One region of the Streptomyces sp. NPDC047982 genome, then DNA from elsewhere that is predicted to be linked to it. Evidence: predicted binding sites of a transcription regulator. Region 1 holds the regulator's gene; the other holds the start of a gene.

Region 1 (7,495 bases):
CAGCTTGAGCTGCCGGAGCGGCTCGGGCCCCGGGTGCGACCAGGCGAGCCAGGCGGAGTCGGGTGAGAAGACCAGGCCGGAGGCGTCGCCGTGTTCGCTGCGGTCCACCTCGTGGACCTCGCCGCTCTCCCGCTCGACGACCAGCACCCGCCCGTCGTGGGCGGCGACGGCGAACCGGCTGCCGTCCGGTGCCGCGGCGAGGCAGAGGACCCGGCCCAGGCGGCCTGCGGCGAGACGGCGGGGCACGGTGCCCGGTGCGGTGCCGGTGGCGGGGGCGCATTCCAGGGCGTCGTCGCCCTCGGCGTCGGTGACCCAGACGACGTGCTGGTCGCCGTCGGCCTGGAAGGTGCGGGGCAGCCTGGCCCGTACGCCGGGTTCGACGGCGAGCGCGCGGACGGGGCCGTCGCGGTGGGTGACCCAGTGGACGGCGCCGCGTGTGGCGACCGCGCTGCCGCGTCCGGTGCGGTCCGGGGAGGCACTTTCGAGGTGGCCGCCCGCGTGCAGCGGGTGCGGCTGGAGGTCGGCGCGCTGGCCGCCGAGCCGGATGTCGAGGCGGCGGGGCTCGGCCCCTTCGAGGTCGTCCAGCAGCCAGAGTTCACCGGCCGACGCGTAGCAGACGCGGGTGCCGTCGCTGGTCGCGTGCCGGGCGTAGAAGCCCTCGACGCCGGTGTGGCGGCGCAGGTCGGAGCCGTCGGGGAGGGAGGAGTAGACCGCGCCGACACCCTCGTGGTCGGAGAGGAACGCGAGACGGCCGCCCACCCACATCGGGGCCTCGATGTTGCCGTCGAGGTCCTCGTGGACGCGTATGAACTCCGCTGCCCCGTCGGCCTCTTCCTCCGCGGCGATCCACAACTTGCCCGCGGTGCCGCCCCGGTAGCGCTTCCACGCGGCGGCCTCGCGCCCCATGGTGGCCGAGAGCAGCAGGACCCGTCCGCCGGGTCCGTACGCGAGGGAGCCGACCGGTCCGTACGGCAGCGTCCGCGCGGGCCCGCCGTCGACCGGGACGGCCCTGGCCCAACTGCGTCTGAACGACGCCTGGTCGTGGGCGCTGATGGCCAGTACGTCGCCCTCCGGCGTCCAGCCGCGTACGGAGGTGGTGGTGTCCCCCCAGTAGGTGAGCCGCGTGGAGGGGCCGCCGTCGACGGGGGCCACATGCACCTCGGGTGCCCCGTCCCGCGTGGACACCCAGGCGACCCTCGTGCCGTCTGGGGATATCCGCGGCTGGGAGACGGGCCGGTTGTCGGCGCTGACGCGCCAGGCCCGGCCGCCGTCCAGCGGTGCCAGCCAGACGTCGTCCTCGGCGGTGAAGGCGATCACATCGCCCTGGACATGGGGGTATCGGAGGTAGGCAGACTGCGTCACACCGATCACCCTAGGCCGCGGTCGTGCTCCGCGGTACCGGGTTGGCCGGAGTGCGCCGGGCTCCCGCGGCGCCGCGACGTGCGAGGCGCGGAGCGGGGGCGGCGGGCGCGCGGAGCGGGACGGGCGCCGACCCGCGCTCACGTGCCCCGGGGTGTGCCGGTCACCGTGACCGTCACGGTGACCGTGGGCCGGGCGCCGCCCTGACCGCTGCTCCCGGGCGGGTACACCGCGCCGAACGTCGGTCTGGCGTCGCAGTCGCCGAGCACATCCGTCCGGAACACGTCCCTGCCGTCGGCCCGCGCGGTCAGGTCGCCCCGCACGCATCGTCCGTCGAGGGCCTGGGTCACCCTGCCGCTGATCGAGATGTCCTGTCCGCTCCCGGTCCTTCCGGTGCAGTCGACGTGCCCGGTCCGGGGCGCGGAGGCGGCGGGCGACCCGTTCACCGTCCCGCCTGCGTCGAGACGGTCGACACCGGCCGAGCAGCTCAGCCAGCGCACGTCGACGCCGTTGCGCTCCAGGGCGCTGGTGCCGGTCCGGTCGGTGGTCACGGCGATGGACGCGGAGTTCAGACCGCCCGCCGGATCACAGGCGACGAGCCCCGCGACCGCCGCGCCCGTGAGCGCGGGCGCGGCCAGAAGGCGACGGATTCCCCTGCGACACCATGCCCTTGTTGTCCCCATACGGGCACCTTCCCACCGTTCGCCCGCGTGGCGGTAGACGGCTTGCGGCCTCTTCGGGGGTGGCACCGGCGCGCGGGCGGGCGCTCACGACCAGCGGCCGGTGCGCCCCATCAGCAGGGCCGTTGCCGCCGTGCCGGCCGTGGAGGTGCGCAGCACGCTCGTGCCGAGGCGGCAGGTGCGGGCGCCCGCGGCGGCGAAGACGGCCAGTTCGTCCGGCGACACGCCGCCTTCGGGGCCGACGACGAGCACGATCTCGCCCTCGGCGGGGAGTGGGACGGTGGCCAGCGGTTCGCTGTCATGGTCGCGGTCCTCGTGCAGGACGGCGGCGAAGTCCGCCGCGCCCAGGAGCGCGGCGACCTGCTTGGTCGTCAGCGCGTCCGCCACCTCGGGGAAACGCACCCGCCGCGACTGCTTGCCCGCCTCCCGGGCGGTGTTGCGCCATTTCGCGAGGGACTTGAGGCCGCGCTCGCCCTTCCACTGGGTGATGCAGCGCGATGCCTGCCAGGGCACGATCGCGTCGACGCCGGTCTCCGTCATCGTCTCCACGGCGACCTCGCCCCGGTCGCCCTTGGGCAGGGCCTGGACGACGGTGATCCGGGGGGCGGGAGGCGGCTCCTCGTGGACTCCCGCCAGGCCGGTGACGACGAGCCGGTCCTTGCCCTCGGCGGCGCCGACGACGCCTTCCGCCCAATGACCGTGACCGTCCGTCAGCACGACGTCCTCGCCGGGCCGCAGCCGCTTCACCGAGACGGCGTGCCGCCCTTCGGGCCCTTCCAGGACGAACTCGGGCCCGTCGGGGACCCGTTCGACGACGAAGACGGGTGCGGTCATCGCGTGCTCCCCGCGTTCAGTGCCGCCCGTGCGGCATCCAGTTCCTCGACGAGGAGGCCGACCAGCCGTCCGGCGGGCAGCTCGCGGGCCATCCGGTGCCCCTGCCCCGCCCACAGGGCCATGCCCTGGGCGTCCCCGGACGTGGCCGCCGCCTTGCGCAGTCCGGCGGTCAGGTAGTGGACCTGGGGGTAGGCGGCGGGGGCGTACGGACCGTGCTCGCGCATGAACCGGTTGACCAGCCCGCGGGCGGGGCGGCCGGAGAACGCACGGGTCAGGGCGGTGCCCGCGAACAGCGGATTGGTCAGCGCCTGCCTGTGCAGCGGGTTCGCTCCGGACTCGGGACAGACGAGGAACGCCGTGCCGAGCTGCGCCGCCTGCGCGCCCGCGGCGAGCACCGCGGCGATCTGGGAGCCGCGCATCAGTCCGCCCGCGGCGACGACCGGCAGATCCACGGTCTCGCGGACCTGCGCGACCAGGGAGAGGAGGCCGATGCCGGTGCCGTCGTTCAGCGGGTCGTCGCGGTGGGTGGACTGGTGACCGCCCGCCTCCACGCCCTGCGCGCAGACCGCGTCGGCGCCCGCCCACTGGGCCGCCTGTGCCTCCTCGGGCGTGGTCACGGTCACGACGGTGTACGTGCCGACGCCCGCGAGCGCGTCGAGGGTGTCACGGGTCGGGCAGCCGAAGGTGAACGAGACGGCCGGGACGGGGTCGTCCAGGAGGACGGCGAGCTTGGCCTCGTAGCCGTCGTCGCCGCCGGGGGCGTCCGGGTCGCCGAGCGGGGTCTCGTACCAGGCGCCCTCGCCCGCGAGCTGGTGCCGGTACACGTCGACGGCGCTCGGGTCGGCGAGGTCGGGCTGCGGCATGAAGAGATTGACGCCGAAGGGCCGGCCGGTGAGCGTGCGCAGCCGCTCGATCTCGTGGGACATGCCGTCGGCCGTCTTGTACCCGGCGGCGAGGAAGCCCAGCCCGCCCGCCTCCGAGACGGCTGCGGCGAGCTCCGGACGGGACGTACCGCCCGCCATGGGGGCCTGCACGATCGGATACCGGCAGAGATCGGTCAACACGGATGACATGACCGCATCGTGTCACGTCCCGCGCGCCCCGGCGTGCACGGGACGCGGCCGTGCGCCGTTCCCCGTCGGCCGGGGAACGGCGCACGCAGGCCGCACACGTGCGCGCGGGGCCGCTCGGCGGCCTGCGCGGGGCCTGTCAGCGGCCGTTGAAGGCGTCCTTCAGCCGGGAGAACAGCCCCTGCTGGCCGGGCTGGAACTGGCCGGTGGGCCGTTCCTCGCCGCGCATCTTCGCCAGCTCGCGCAGCAGTCGTTCCTGCTCCGGGTCGAGCTTCGTCGGGGTCATCACCTCGACGTGCACGACCAGGTCGCCGCGCCCGCCGCCCCTCAGATGGGTGATGCCGCGTCCGTGCAGCGGGACCGACTGGCCGGACTGGGTGCCGGGCCTGATGTCGACCTCCTCCAGGCCGTCGAGCGTCTCCAGCGGCACCTTCGTGCCGAGCGCGCCCGCCGTCATGGGAATCGTGACGGTGCAGTGCAGGTCGTCGCCGCGGCGCTGGAACACCGGGTGCGGCAGTTCGTGGATCTCCACGTACAGGTCACCTGCCGGGCCGCCGCCGGGGCCGACCTCGCCCTCGCCCGCGAGCTGGATGCGGGTGCCGTTGTCGACGCCCGCGGGGATCTTCACCGTGAGCGTGCGGCGCGACCGGACGCGGCCGTCCCCGGCGCACTCCGGGCACGGGGTCGGCACGACCGTGCCGAAGCCCTGGCACTGCGGGCAGGGCCGCGAGGTCATGACCTGGCCCAGGAAGGACCGGGTGACCTGGGAGACCTCGCCGCGCCCGCGGCACATGTCACAGGTCTGGGCCGAGGTGCCGGGAGCGGCGCCCTCGCCGCTGCACGTGGTGCAGACGACGGCCGTGTCGACCTGGATGTCCTTGGTGGTGCCGAACGCCGCCTCGGCGAGATCGACCTCCAGCCGGATCATCGCGTCCTGGCCGCGCCGGGTGCGCGAGCGGGGCCCGCGCTGCGACGACGTACCGAAGAACGCGTCCATGATGTCGGAGAAGTTGCCGAAGCCGCCCTGGCCGAAGCCGCCCGCGCCGCCACCGCCGCCGGAGGCGGACAGCGGGTCGCCGCCGAGGTCGTAGACCTGCTTCTTCTGCGGGTCCGACAGCACCTCGTAGGCGGCGTTGATCTCCTTGAACCGCTCCTGGGTCTTCGGATCGGGATTCACATCCGGGTGCAGCTCGCGGGCGAGCCTCCGGAATGCCTTCTTGATCTCGTCCTGGGACGCGTCGCGGCGCACGCCGAGTACGGCGTAGTAGTCCGTGGCCACTTACGACTCCGCCAGGATCTGTCCGACGTAACGTGCCACTGCGCGTACCGCTCCCATCGTTCCGGGGTAGTCCATGCGGGTCGGTCCGACCACGCCGAGTTTGGCGACTGCCTCGTCGCCCGAACCGTAGCCGACTGTGACGACGGACGTGGAGTTCAGTCCCTCGTGGGCGTTCTCGTGCCCGATGCGTACGGTCATGCCCGAGTCCGTGGCCTTGCCGAGCAGCTTCAGCAGCACGACCTGCTCCTCCAGCGCCTCCAGCACCGGCCGGATCACCACGGGGAAGTCGTGTCCGAAGCGCGTGAGGTTGGAGGTGCCGCCGATCATCAGCCGCTCCTCCGTGTCCTCGACCAGGGTTTCGAGCAGGGTGGAGAGCACGGTGGACACGGTCCCCCGGTCCTCGCTCTCGAAGGATTCCGGCAGGTCCTGCACCAGCTGCGGGACGTCCGAGAAACGGCGTCCGACGACCCGGCTGTTGAGACGGGCCCGCAGATCGGCCAGCGAGGTCTCGCCCAGCGGGGCGGGGCAGTCGATCATGCGCTGTTCGACCCGGCCGGTGTCCGTGATCAGCACGAGCATCAGCCGGGCGGGGGCCAGCGACAGCAGTTCCACGTGCCGCACCGTCGACCGGGTCAACGAGGGGTACTGCACGATGGCGACCTGCCGGGTCAGCTGCGCGAGCAGCCGGACGGTACGGCTCACGACGTCGTCGAGGTCGACCGCACCGTCGAGGAAATGGTGGATGGCGCGGCGTTCCGGCGACGTGAGGGGCTTGACGCCCGCGAGCCTGTCGACGAAGAGCCGGTAGCCCTTGTCCGTGGGGATACGCCCGGCGCTGGTGTGGGGCTGGGCGATGAAGCCCTCGTCCTCCAGCACCGCCATGTCGTTGCGGACGGTGGCCGGGGACACCCCCAGCTTGTGCCGCTCGGTGAGCGCCTTGGAGCCGACGGGCTCCTCGGTGCCCACGTAGTCCTGAACGATGGCGCGCAGCACTTCGAGTCTGCGTTCGCTGAGCATCGCGCGCACCTCCAGGTAGCTGGTTCAGCGGTGGTTCCCGGGCCGTCCCCGGCTTCCTTCCCCAGGGATCCGCCTGGCACTCTGTCGGCAAGAGTGCCAGCCATCCCCCGGTCAGTGTACGGCGGCGGAGTGGGGACCTAGCAAGAGTGATCGGCCACGCGCTCGCGAGACCGTTCCGGGCCGCTGCCGATAGCGTTCCGGTATGGACACCTCTTGGGAAGAGTTCGGCTGGGAGCGGATCGGTCACGGTATGGGACGGCGCCGCCTCCCCGGCTGGGACGCGACGACCGCGCTGGTGGCCGGGGCGGAGGGCGCGCTGCTCCTCGACACCGGGTCGACCCTCCGCGAGGGAGCCGGCATCCGGGACGGGGCACGGGCCCTGCTCGGCCGGGAGGTGACGCATATCGCACTCACCCACCCCCATTTCGACCACGTGCTGGGCACCGCGGCGTTCCCCCGTGTCCGGGAATCCGGGAACGTCCGGGAGTCCGGGAACGTCCGGGAATCCGGGAGCGTCCGGGAATCCGGGAACGTCCGGGAATCCGGGAACGTCCGGGAATCCGGGAGCGTCCGGGTGTACGGGGCGGCCGGGACGGCGGACCTGCTGAGGAGCGGGCGCGGGGCGGCGGACCTGTGCGCCGACGCGGTACGCCATGGGGTGCCCGAGCGCGAGGCTGCGGAGGCCGTCGCCGCGCTGGTGGCGCCGGATCACGAGGTACGCGACGAGCTGACGGTCGATCTGGGCGGTGGTCGGCGGGTGCTGCTGGTGAACCTGGGCCCCGCGCACAGCGGCCACGATCTGGTGGCGGTGGTGCCGGGCTCCCCCGCGGTGGTGTTCTGCGGCGATCTGGTCGAGGAGTCCGGCGAACCACAGGCGGGCCCGGACGCGGCCTTGGCCCGCTGGCCGGCCGCGCTGGACCGGCTGCTGGCGCTGGGGGGCGAGGAAGCGGTCTACGTGCCGGGCCACGGGGCGGTGGTGGACGCGGCATTCGTCCGGGACCAGCGCGACCGGCTGGCGGCGGCAGCGCGGGGGACTGCGGGGGCCTGAAGCGGGACGGGAAGCGCCCCTCGTCCGCCGGAAGGGGACGGGGAGCAGCCCTCATCCCTGAAGAGTCGGCCCCCCCCGACCCTGAAGAGCCGGCCCCCCGACCCTGAAGAGGCAGCACCTCGACCCTGAAGAGGCAGTCTCTCGGCCCTCAAAGGAGCGAGCGGCGGCTCGCGCGTTGCCCGGAAGGGAACGGGCAGGCGGGCCCCTC
Region 2 (7,495 bases), on a different contig from region 1:
GCAGCGGCCGGGCCACCAGTTCCGTGACCCGTCCCCCCTGGCCCGACGCGCCGCCGAGGGCGGGCCCGGTGGGGCCGTCGCCGAACGGCCGGTCGTACATCGCCTTGACGAAGCACACCTCCGGGTCGGTCAGCAGCGGGCCGACGATGCCGGAGACGAAGTCCGCCGAGAATTCCCTCAGATCGGCGTCGACGAAGCAGACGATGTCACCGCGCGTCACCAGGAGCGAGCGCCACAGCACCTCGCCCTTGCCGGGCACGGCGGGTATCCGGGGGAGTATGTCGTCCCGGTGCACCACCCGGGCACCGGCTTCCCCGGCCACCTTCGCGGTGGCGTCCGTGGAGCCGGAGTCGATCACCACGAGTTCGTCGACCAGCCGGCTCTTCTCCATGAGCTCGCGCCGGATCGTCGTGACGATCCCGCCGACCGTCGCCTCCTCGTTCAGCGCCGGCAGGACGACGCTCACGCTCCCGCGCCGCGGGTCCTTCGCCTTGGCGGCCAGGAGGCTGTCCAGCGGACGGTCGGCGGCCGACCAGGAACGCCTGGTCAGCCAGCGTTCGACCTCTTCCAGCACGGTCGATACTCCCTGTATGTGATCCATCTCGCGGTTCGGACGACCATCTCAACCGTCCGGTGCTTCGGTTACAGTCTTGAACAACGCGGACGACCGTCGCATGCCGGGGTCGGTCCGCCGACAAATGCCTGGAGCACCGCTCCAGTGCCACAGCGCTCATCCAGAGGGACTGAGGGAACGGCCCGTTGACGTCCCGGCAACCCTCCTGCCGACCGCGAGGTCACGGTGGGGAAGGTGCCAATTCCGGCTTGCGACGAAACGCGTCGCAAGGAAGATGAGGAGAAAGGGCCTCCGCCATCATGGCTGTGCAGACCGCTGCGACCGCTCCAGCGAACACCACCTCTTCCGCCGCCGATTCCTCCGACGCCGATTCTTCCGTCGGCACCGTGCCCGCCGACCTCGATCTCGGTCCCGCGGCGGCGCTCTCCTGCCGCGAGTGCGGCGAGCGTTTCGCGCTCGGACCGCTCTTCGCCTGCGCGTCCTGTTTCGGGCCGCTCGAAGTGGCGTACGACCTGCCGGCCGGCTCCCCGGAGGAGCTGAGGAAGCGTATCGAGGCCGGACCGAACAGCATCTGGCGTTACGCGCCGCTGCTGCCGGTCCCCGCCGATGTCGCGGACAAGCCCAATCTCAACCCCGGCTTCACCAAGCTGGTCAAGGCCGACAACCTCGCCCGCGAGCTGGGCGTCACCGGCGGCCTGTACGTCAAGGACGACTCCGGCAACCCGACCCACTCCTTCAAGGACCGGGTCGTCGCCATCGCCGTCGAAGCCGCCCGAGCCTTTGGATTCACCACCCTCTCCTGCTCCTCCACCGGCAACCTCGCCGGCGCCGTGGGCGCCGCCGCCGCCCGCGCGGGCTTGCGCTCCTGCGTGTTCATCCCGCACGACCTGGAGCAGGGAAAGGTCGTCATGGCCGCGGTGTACGGGGGTGAGCTGGTCGGCATCGAGGGCACCTACGACGACGTCAACCGCTTCTGCTCGGAGCTCATCGGCGACCCGCTCGGGGAGGGCTGGGGCTTCGTCAACGTCAACCTGCGCCCGTACTACGGCGAGGGCTCCAAGACCCTGGCGTACGAGATCTGCGAGCAGCTCGGCTGGCGACTGCCCGACCAGATCGTCATCCCGATCGCGTCCGGCTCGCAGCTCACGAAGATCGACAAGGGGCTCCAGGAGCTGATCAAGCTGGGTCTGGTCGAGGACCGGCCGTACAAGATCTTCGGCGCCCAGGCCCAGGGCTGCTCCCCGGTCTCCACCGCGTTCAAGGCCGGTCTCGACGTCGTGCGGCCCCAGAAGCCGGACACCATCGCCAAGTCCCTGGCGATCGGCAACCCGGCCGACGGCCCGTACGTCCTGGACATCGCCCGGCGCACCGGCGGCGCGGTCGAGGACGTCGACGACGAGCAGGTCGTCGACGCCATCAAGCTGCTGGCCCGCACCGAGGGCATCTTCGCCGAGACGGCGGGCGGGGTGACCGTCGGCGTGACGAAGAAGCTGATCGAGAACGGGGTGCTCGATCCGTCGCTGGCCACCGTCGTCCTCAACACCGGTGACGGCCTCAAGACCCTGGACGCGGTGGCCACCACCTCGCAGGCGACCGCGACGATCCGCCCGAGCCTGGACGCGTTCCGCGCCGCCGGCCTCGCCACCGCCTGATCCCCACCGCGACCGAAGGAAGGCATACCCACCATGAGCGTCAAGGTCCGCATCCCCACCATCCTCCGCACCTACACCGGCGGTCGGTCCGAGGTCCCGGCCGAGGGCGAGACCCTCTCCCAGGTCATCGAGTCCCTGGAGGCGAACCACCCGGGCATCGCCGCCCGCGTCCTGGACGACCAGGGCAAGCTGCGCCGCTTCGTGAACGTCTACGTGAACGACGACGACGTGCGGTTCGAGGACGGCCTGGAGACGGCGACCCCGGACGGCGTCGGTATCTCGATCATCCCCGCCGTCGCGGGCGGCTGCTGACGGCCCGACGGCCCGACGGCTCCACGCGCCGCGGCTGGTCGCAGGCCGGTCAACGGTCGGCCGCCGGTTGGTCAACGGCTTCACGGGTTATCCGAATTGCCCTCTCCGAGAGAAAGCGGAGGGGGCAATTCTGCAGGGTTGAGCGCGGTAGAGTGGGGGAAGTCCCCCCAGCTTCACGTGCCGCCCGCCCATGAGAATGCGCCCGGTCACGATAAGAAGTGGCCAAAGTGTGCGATCTTCCTGCGTCATAAGTCACCTTTGCCCGGCCCGACTTGCCCCGGGATCTTGTGAATTCTTCAGTTCCGGGCGATCGGTGCTGCCCAGATTTCTCGTCCGACTGACCTGTTGCAGAGGGCAGTTGGGCAGATACATTCAGCCGCGGTCGACGCGTTCCGGCGCACACACCCTCTCCTGTCGGAGGGTGAGTTCTGACCCGGGTCCGCGAAGTGCGGTCCTGCGCAAGGGCCAGTAATAGGGGAGTTAGGCATGGCTCAGGGCACCGTCAAGTGGTTCAACGCGGAGAAGGGGTACGGCTTCATCGCGGTCGACGGTGGTGCGGATGTTTTCGTCCACTACAGCGCGATCCAGATGGACGGCTACCGCACCCTCGAAGAGGGTCAGCGAGTTGAGTTCGAGATCTCGCAGGGCCAGAAGGGGCCGCAGGCGGACATGGTCAAGCTCGCCGTCGGCTGAGTTCGGCGCGGTCGGCCACCGACGACACCACTCACGTACGGAGGGCCCGTACCCGGGGGATCACCCAGGGGCGGGCCCTTCGCGCGTTCCCGGAACCTTCCGGGAGCCCGACCATCCAGAAACGTTCCTGGGCGGTCGGCGCGGCGGGAGACCGGCCGGGACCGCGCGCCCGTACGGGTTCCGGGGCGTCCGCCCTCCGCCTGGATCCGGCGTCCGGGGTTGTCCACATCCCGAGGGGGACGCTTGCACTCTCGGGGGTCGAGTGCTAATCATTGGCGTTAGCACTCTCCGGGTGAGAGTGACAGAACTTGGGCCGGGCCGGTGAGGTCCGCAGCTCCGGTGGGGCAAGGAACCACCGGGATGCAGGCCGTCCGTCGCGGGCGCCACTCGGTCCGGAGAAAATCCACCCCTGTCCGGGAGGACCACTTCACATGGCCAAGATCATCGCGTTCGACGAGGAGGCCCGGCGCGGTCTCGAGCGCGGCATGAACCAGCTCGCTGACGCCGTCAAGGTCACCCTTGGCCCCAAGGGTCGCAACGTCGTCCTTGAGAAGAAGTGGGGCGCCCCCACGATCACCAACGATGGTGTGTCCATCGCCAAGGAGATCGAGCTGGAGGACCCGTACGAGAAGATCGGTGCGGAGCTGGTCAAGGAGGTCGCCAAGAAGACGGACGACGTCGCCGGCGACGGTACGACCACCGCCACCGTTCTCGCCCAGGCTCTCGTCCGCGAGGGTCTGCGCAACGTCGCCGCGGGTGCCAACCCGATGGCCCTCAAGCGGGGTATCGAGAAGGCCGTCGAGGCCGTCTCCGCCGCTCTCCTGGAGCAGGCCAAGGACGTGGAGACCAAGGAGCAGATCGCTTCCACGGCCTCCATCTCCGCCGCCGACACCCAGATCGGTGAGCTCATCGCCGAGGCCATGGACAAGGTCGGCAAGGAAGGCGTCATCACCGTCGAGGAGTCCCAGACCTTCGGTCTGGAGCTGGAGCTCACCGAGGGTATGCGCTTCGACAAGGGCTACATCTCGGCGTACTTCGCCACCGACATGGAGCGTATGGAGGCGTCCCTCGACGACCCGTACATCCTCATCGTCAACTCCAAGGTCAGCAACGTGAAGGACCTCCTTCCGCTGCTGGAGAAGGTCATGCAGTCCGGCAAGCCGCTGCTGATCATCGCCGAGGACGTCGAGGGCGAGGCCCTGTCGACCCTGGTCGTCAACAAGATCCGCGGCACCTTCAAGTCCGTCGCCGTCAAGGCCCCGGGCTTCGGTGACCGCCGCAAGGCCATGCTCGGCGACATCGCCATCCTCACCGGTGGCCAGGTCATCTCCGAGGAGGTCGGCCTCAAGCTGGAGAACGCCGGTCTCGACCTGCTCGGCCGCGCCCGTAAGGTCGTCATCACCAAGGACGAGACGACGATCGTCGACGGCGCCGGTGACAGTGACCAGGTCCAGGGCCGCGTCAACCAGATCCGTGCGGAGATCGAGAACTCCGACTCGGACTACGACCGTGAGAAGCTCCAGGAGCGCCTGGCGAAGCTGGCCGGCGGCGTGGCCGTCATCAAGGCCGGTGCCGCGACCGAGGTCGAGCTGAAGGAGCGCAAGCACCGCATCGAGGACGCGGTGCGCAACGCCAAGGCCGCCGTCGAGGAGGGCATCGTCGCCGGTGGTGGCGTGGCGCTGCTCCAGGCATCGGCCGTCTTCGAGAAGCTGGAGCTCTCGGGTGACGAGGCGACCGGCGCCAACGCCGTCAAGCTGGCCCTGGAGGCCCCGCTGAAGCAGATCGCCGTCAACGGTGGTCTCGAGGGCGGCGTCGTCGTGGAGAAGGTGCGCAACCTGGCCGTCGGCCACGGTCTGAACGCCGCGACCGGCGAGTACGTCGACATGATCGCCGAGGGCATCCTCGACCCGGCGAAGGTCACGCGCTCCGCGCTGCAGAACGCCGCGTCCATCGCCGCGCTGTTCCTCACCACCGAGGCCGTCATCGCCGACAAGCCGGAGAAGGCCGCCGCGGCCGCTCCGGGCGGCATGCCGGGCGGTGACATGGACTTCTGATCCCACGGGATCGGTAGTCCGGCACAGCTTCGCTGTCGCGCAGGCCCCCGGGACCTTCTGGTCCCGGGGGCCTGCGCCGTATCGGCGACGCATCAGCGCCGCACCACCACCGGCGGCCACGTGTCAGGAGAGCACGCGTCCGGCCACGTGTCAGGGGGCCACGCGTCCGGGGGCATCGTCCCTGTCGTCTCCGTCGTCGCCAATGCCGCTGTCGCCGCTATGGAGGTACCGACGTCACGTCGAAGCAACCGGCGTCACGGAAGCCGGTCGAGGAGCCAGGTGCAGAGTTCCTCCGTCACGAGGGTGTGGCCCTCGTTCCGGGAGGCGAGCTTGAATTCGTCGAGCCCGCTGTCCTCGGGCGGGAGCGCGGAGATGTCCGCGTACAGATCCTCGTCCGTGTCCAGGTCGCGGATGTCGACCGCGCTGACGGACGGTACGAAGCAGTGCGAGCGGATACGGACGTCGGTCTTGAAGCCGAGGATCGGATTCAGGGCGTTGAAACCGTCGGCGAGGATGCCGAAGCCCTCCAACGAACCGCCGGGGGCGCCGTCGATGGACGGGAGCCCAAACGTGCGCACCTCGTCGCCCTTCAGCGTCACCACCCTCGGCTTCGCGACGAGTTCGGCGTCGCCCGGCGCCTGGGTGTAGAGCTCGGTGCCGACGACCGACAGGCCCTTGCCCTCCAGGGCCAGTTCGCCGGCCCGGACATCGGTGCCGGTGCCGTCGGCCGCGCCGTTGGCGACCCCGATCAGCCGCGGCCTGCGCGGCCATTCGCCGATGCTCCCCATCTCGGCGAGGAACGCGGCGCGTTCGTCGCTCCGCGCCGGTGTCCCGTTCCATTCCCCGATGTGCCGCCACAGCAGTTGGCGGGCGGCCGGGCTGTTGATCTGGTCGGAGAACCGGCTGTCGAGCACCCTGATGTAGTGCGCGAACGCCTGGAGCGCGATCGGGACCCAGGCCCCGCGATGCGGGCTGTCGTACGAGAAGTACAACGCGGTCTGGTGGTCCACGCGCTGGTACTCCAGCTTGGCCAGCGCGTGCCGGGTGACCAGGCCGCCCATGCTGAACCCGCCGACGGCCAGTGGCGTGTCGCCCCGTCGCTCCGCGATCGCACGCATGACCGCGGCCTGCGCGGTCCGGGAATTGTCCAGAATCGACGCACTGCGCTCGTGGAATCCGAGCAGGACGACGTCGTGTCCTCGGCGGCGCAGTTCGCTGATGAGCGCGTAGTCGCCGAACTCCAAGACCTCCCAGGAGAAATCCAGGCTGCTCGGCCCGGTGTTGAATCCGTCGGCCAGGATCACGGGCCGTACGAGATCCCGGTGCCCCTCGCCGAAATACACCCAGGCGGTGCCGCGGGGCAGGTCCCACACGGTGCTGGGCGGCAGCGGAAGGGCGCCGTGCGGCTCGGCCTCCAGACGGAGACCGGGAGTCAGGGCGATGGGAGGCTTGCTCCGCAGTGCCGAGGCGATCTGCTCGCGGGTCGGTTCGGACACAGGTCGTTCCCCTTTGGGCCGGTTCGTCACAACAGGCGCCATGGTGAACACGAAGAGTAGCGGTCGGGTGGCGGAAGTGGATCAAACCACTCCCAGGTGGGAGCCGCTTTCGGACATCGCGGGTGGCGAGGACGACGTCATGCCCACGTTCACCGCCACCGACGGGACGGAACTCACCTATCACGTAAGGGGGACGCCTCGGCCACGCTGCTCCGAGCCGGGCATCGCCTCCTCGCCGTCGACCTTCCGGGGCAGGGCCGTTCTCCCGACATTCCGCACTCGGCGACCCCCCGCCGTGGTGTGGCACAGAGACGACACGTTGAACGCGAACGGTGTGCCGGAGGCCGTGGTGGTGGGCCACTCCCTCGGGGGGCTGCTCGCCGTCGAGTACGCGCGGGCCTACGCGGCCCGGGCCCGGCCCCGGCCCGGGCCGCCGCGGACCTGGACGGCTTCTGGTGGGGGCGGCCGGTGAAGTGCGGAGGCCGCCGACCGAGCGGCGTGTCGTCCGCTTCCCGACGGCGGGTGGCAGACGCTGCCGGAACGGGCGGCGGCGCTGGAGATGTACGACAAAATCGACCGGGCTCGGCGTGCCGGGCGGCGTTCAGCCGCGCCACGGCCCCGGTGCCGTGGCCGGGAGGCTCAGTCGCGGCGCGGGCCGATGACGGATGTGCCGTCGTGCACGGTGATCGCCAGCGCGGGACAGATGTCGGCGGC

The links. The regulator HrcA, encoded in region 1, represses chaperone genes, less so after heat shock. The targets are predictions, from matches to a motif close to TTNGCACTCNGNNNNNCNGAGTGCNAA.
Region 2: the regulator HrcA is predicted to act here: its motif matches at 3,474-3,500, upstream of groL (chaperonin GroEL).

Annotation. Positions count from the first base shown of each region.
Region 1 covers NZ_JBIDBS010000002.1:261,920-269,414, reverse strand. The annotation lists gene ACGF2V_RS03050 (S41 family peptidase) at 1-1,362, opposite strand, end outside; gene ACGF2V_RS03045 (hypothetical protein) at 1,500-2,042, opposite strand; gene ACGF2V_RS03040 (16S rRNA (uracil(1498)-N(3))-methyltransferase) at 2,127-2,873, opposite strand; gene ACGF2V_RS03035 (nitronate monooxygenase) at 2,870-3,946, opposite strand; gene dnaJ (molecular chaperone DnaJ) at 4,083-5,222, opposite strand; gene hrcA (heat-inducible transcriptional repressor HrcA) at 5,223-6,239, opposite strand; gene ACGF2V_RS03020 (MBL fold metallo-hydrolase) at 6,442-7,287, shown strand.
Region 2 covers NZ_JBIDBS010000019.1:2,277-9,771, forward strand. The annotation lists gene ACGF2V_RS22695 (glucosyl-3-phosphoglycerate synthase) at 1-574, opposite strand, end outside; SAM riboswitch class I at 728-855, shown strand; gene thrC (threonine synthase) at 874-2,226, shown strand; gene ACGF2V_RS22705 (ubiquitin-like small modifier protein 1) at 2,260-2,538, shown strand; gene ACGF2V_RS22710 (cold-shock protein) at 3,025-3,231, shown strand; gene groL (chaperonin GroEL) at 3,663-5,285, shown strand; gene ACGF2V_RS22720 (hypothetical protein) at 5,540-6,781, opposite strand; gene ACGF2V_RS22725 (hypothetical protein) at 7,101-7,253, shown strand; gene ACGF2V_RS22730 (ferredoxin) at 7,421-7,495, opposite strand, start outside.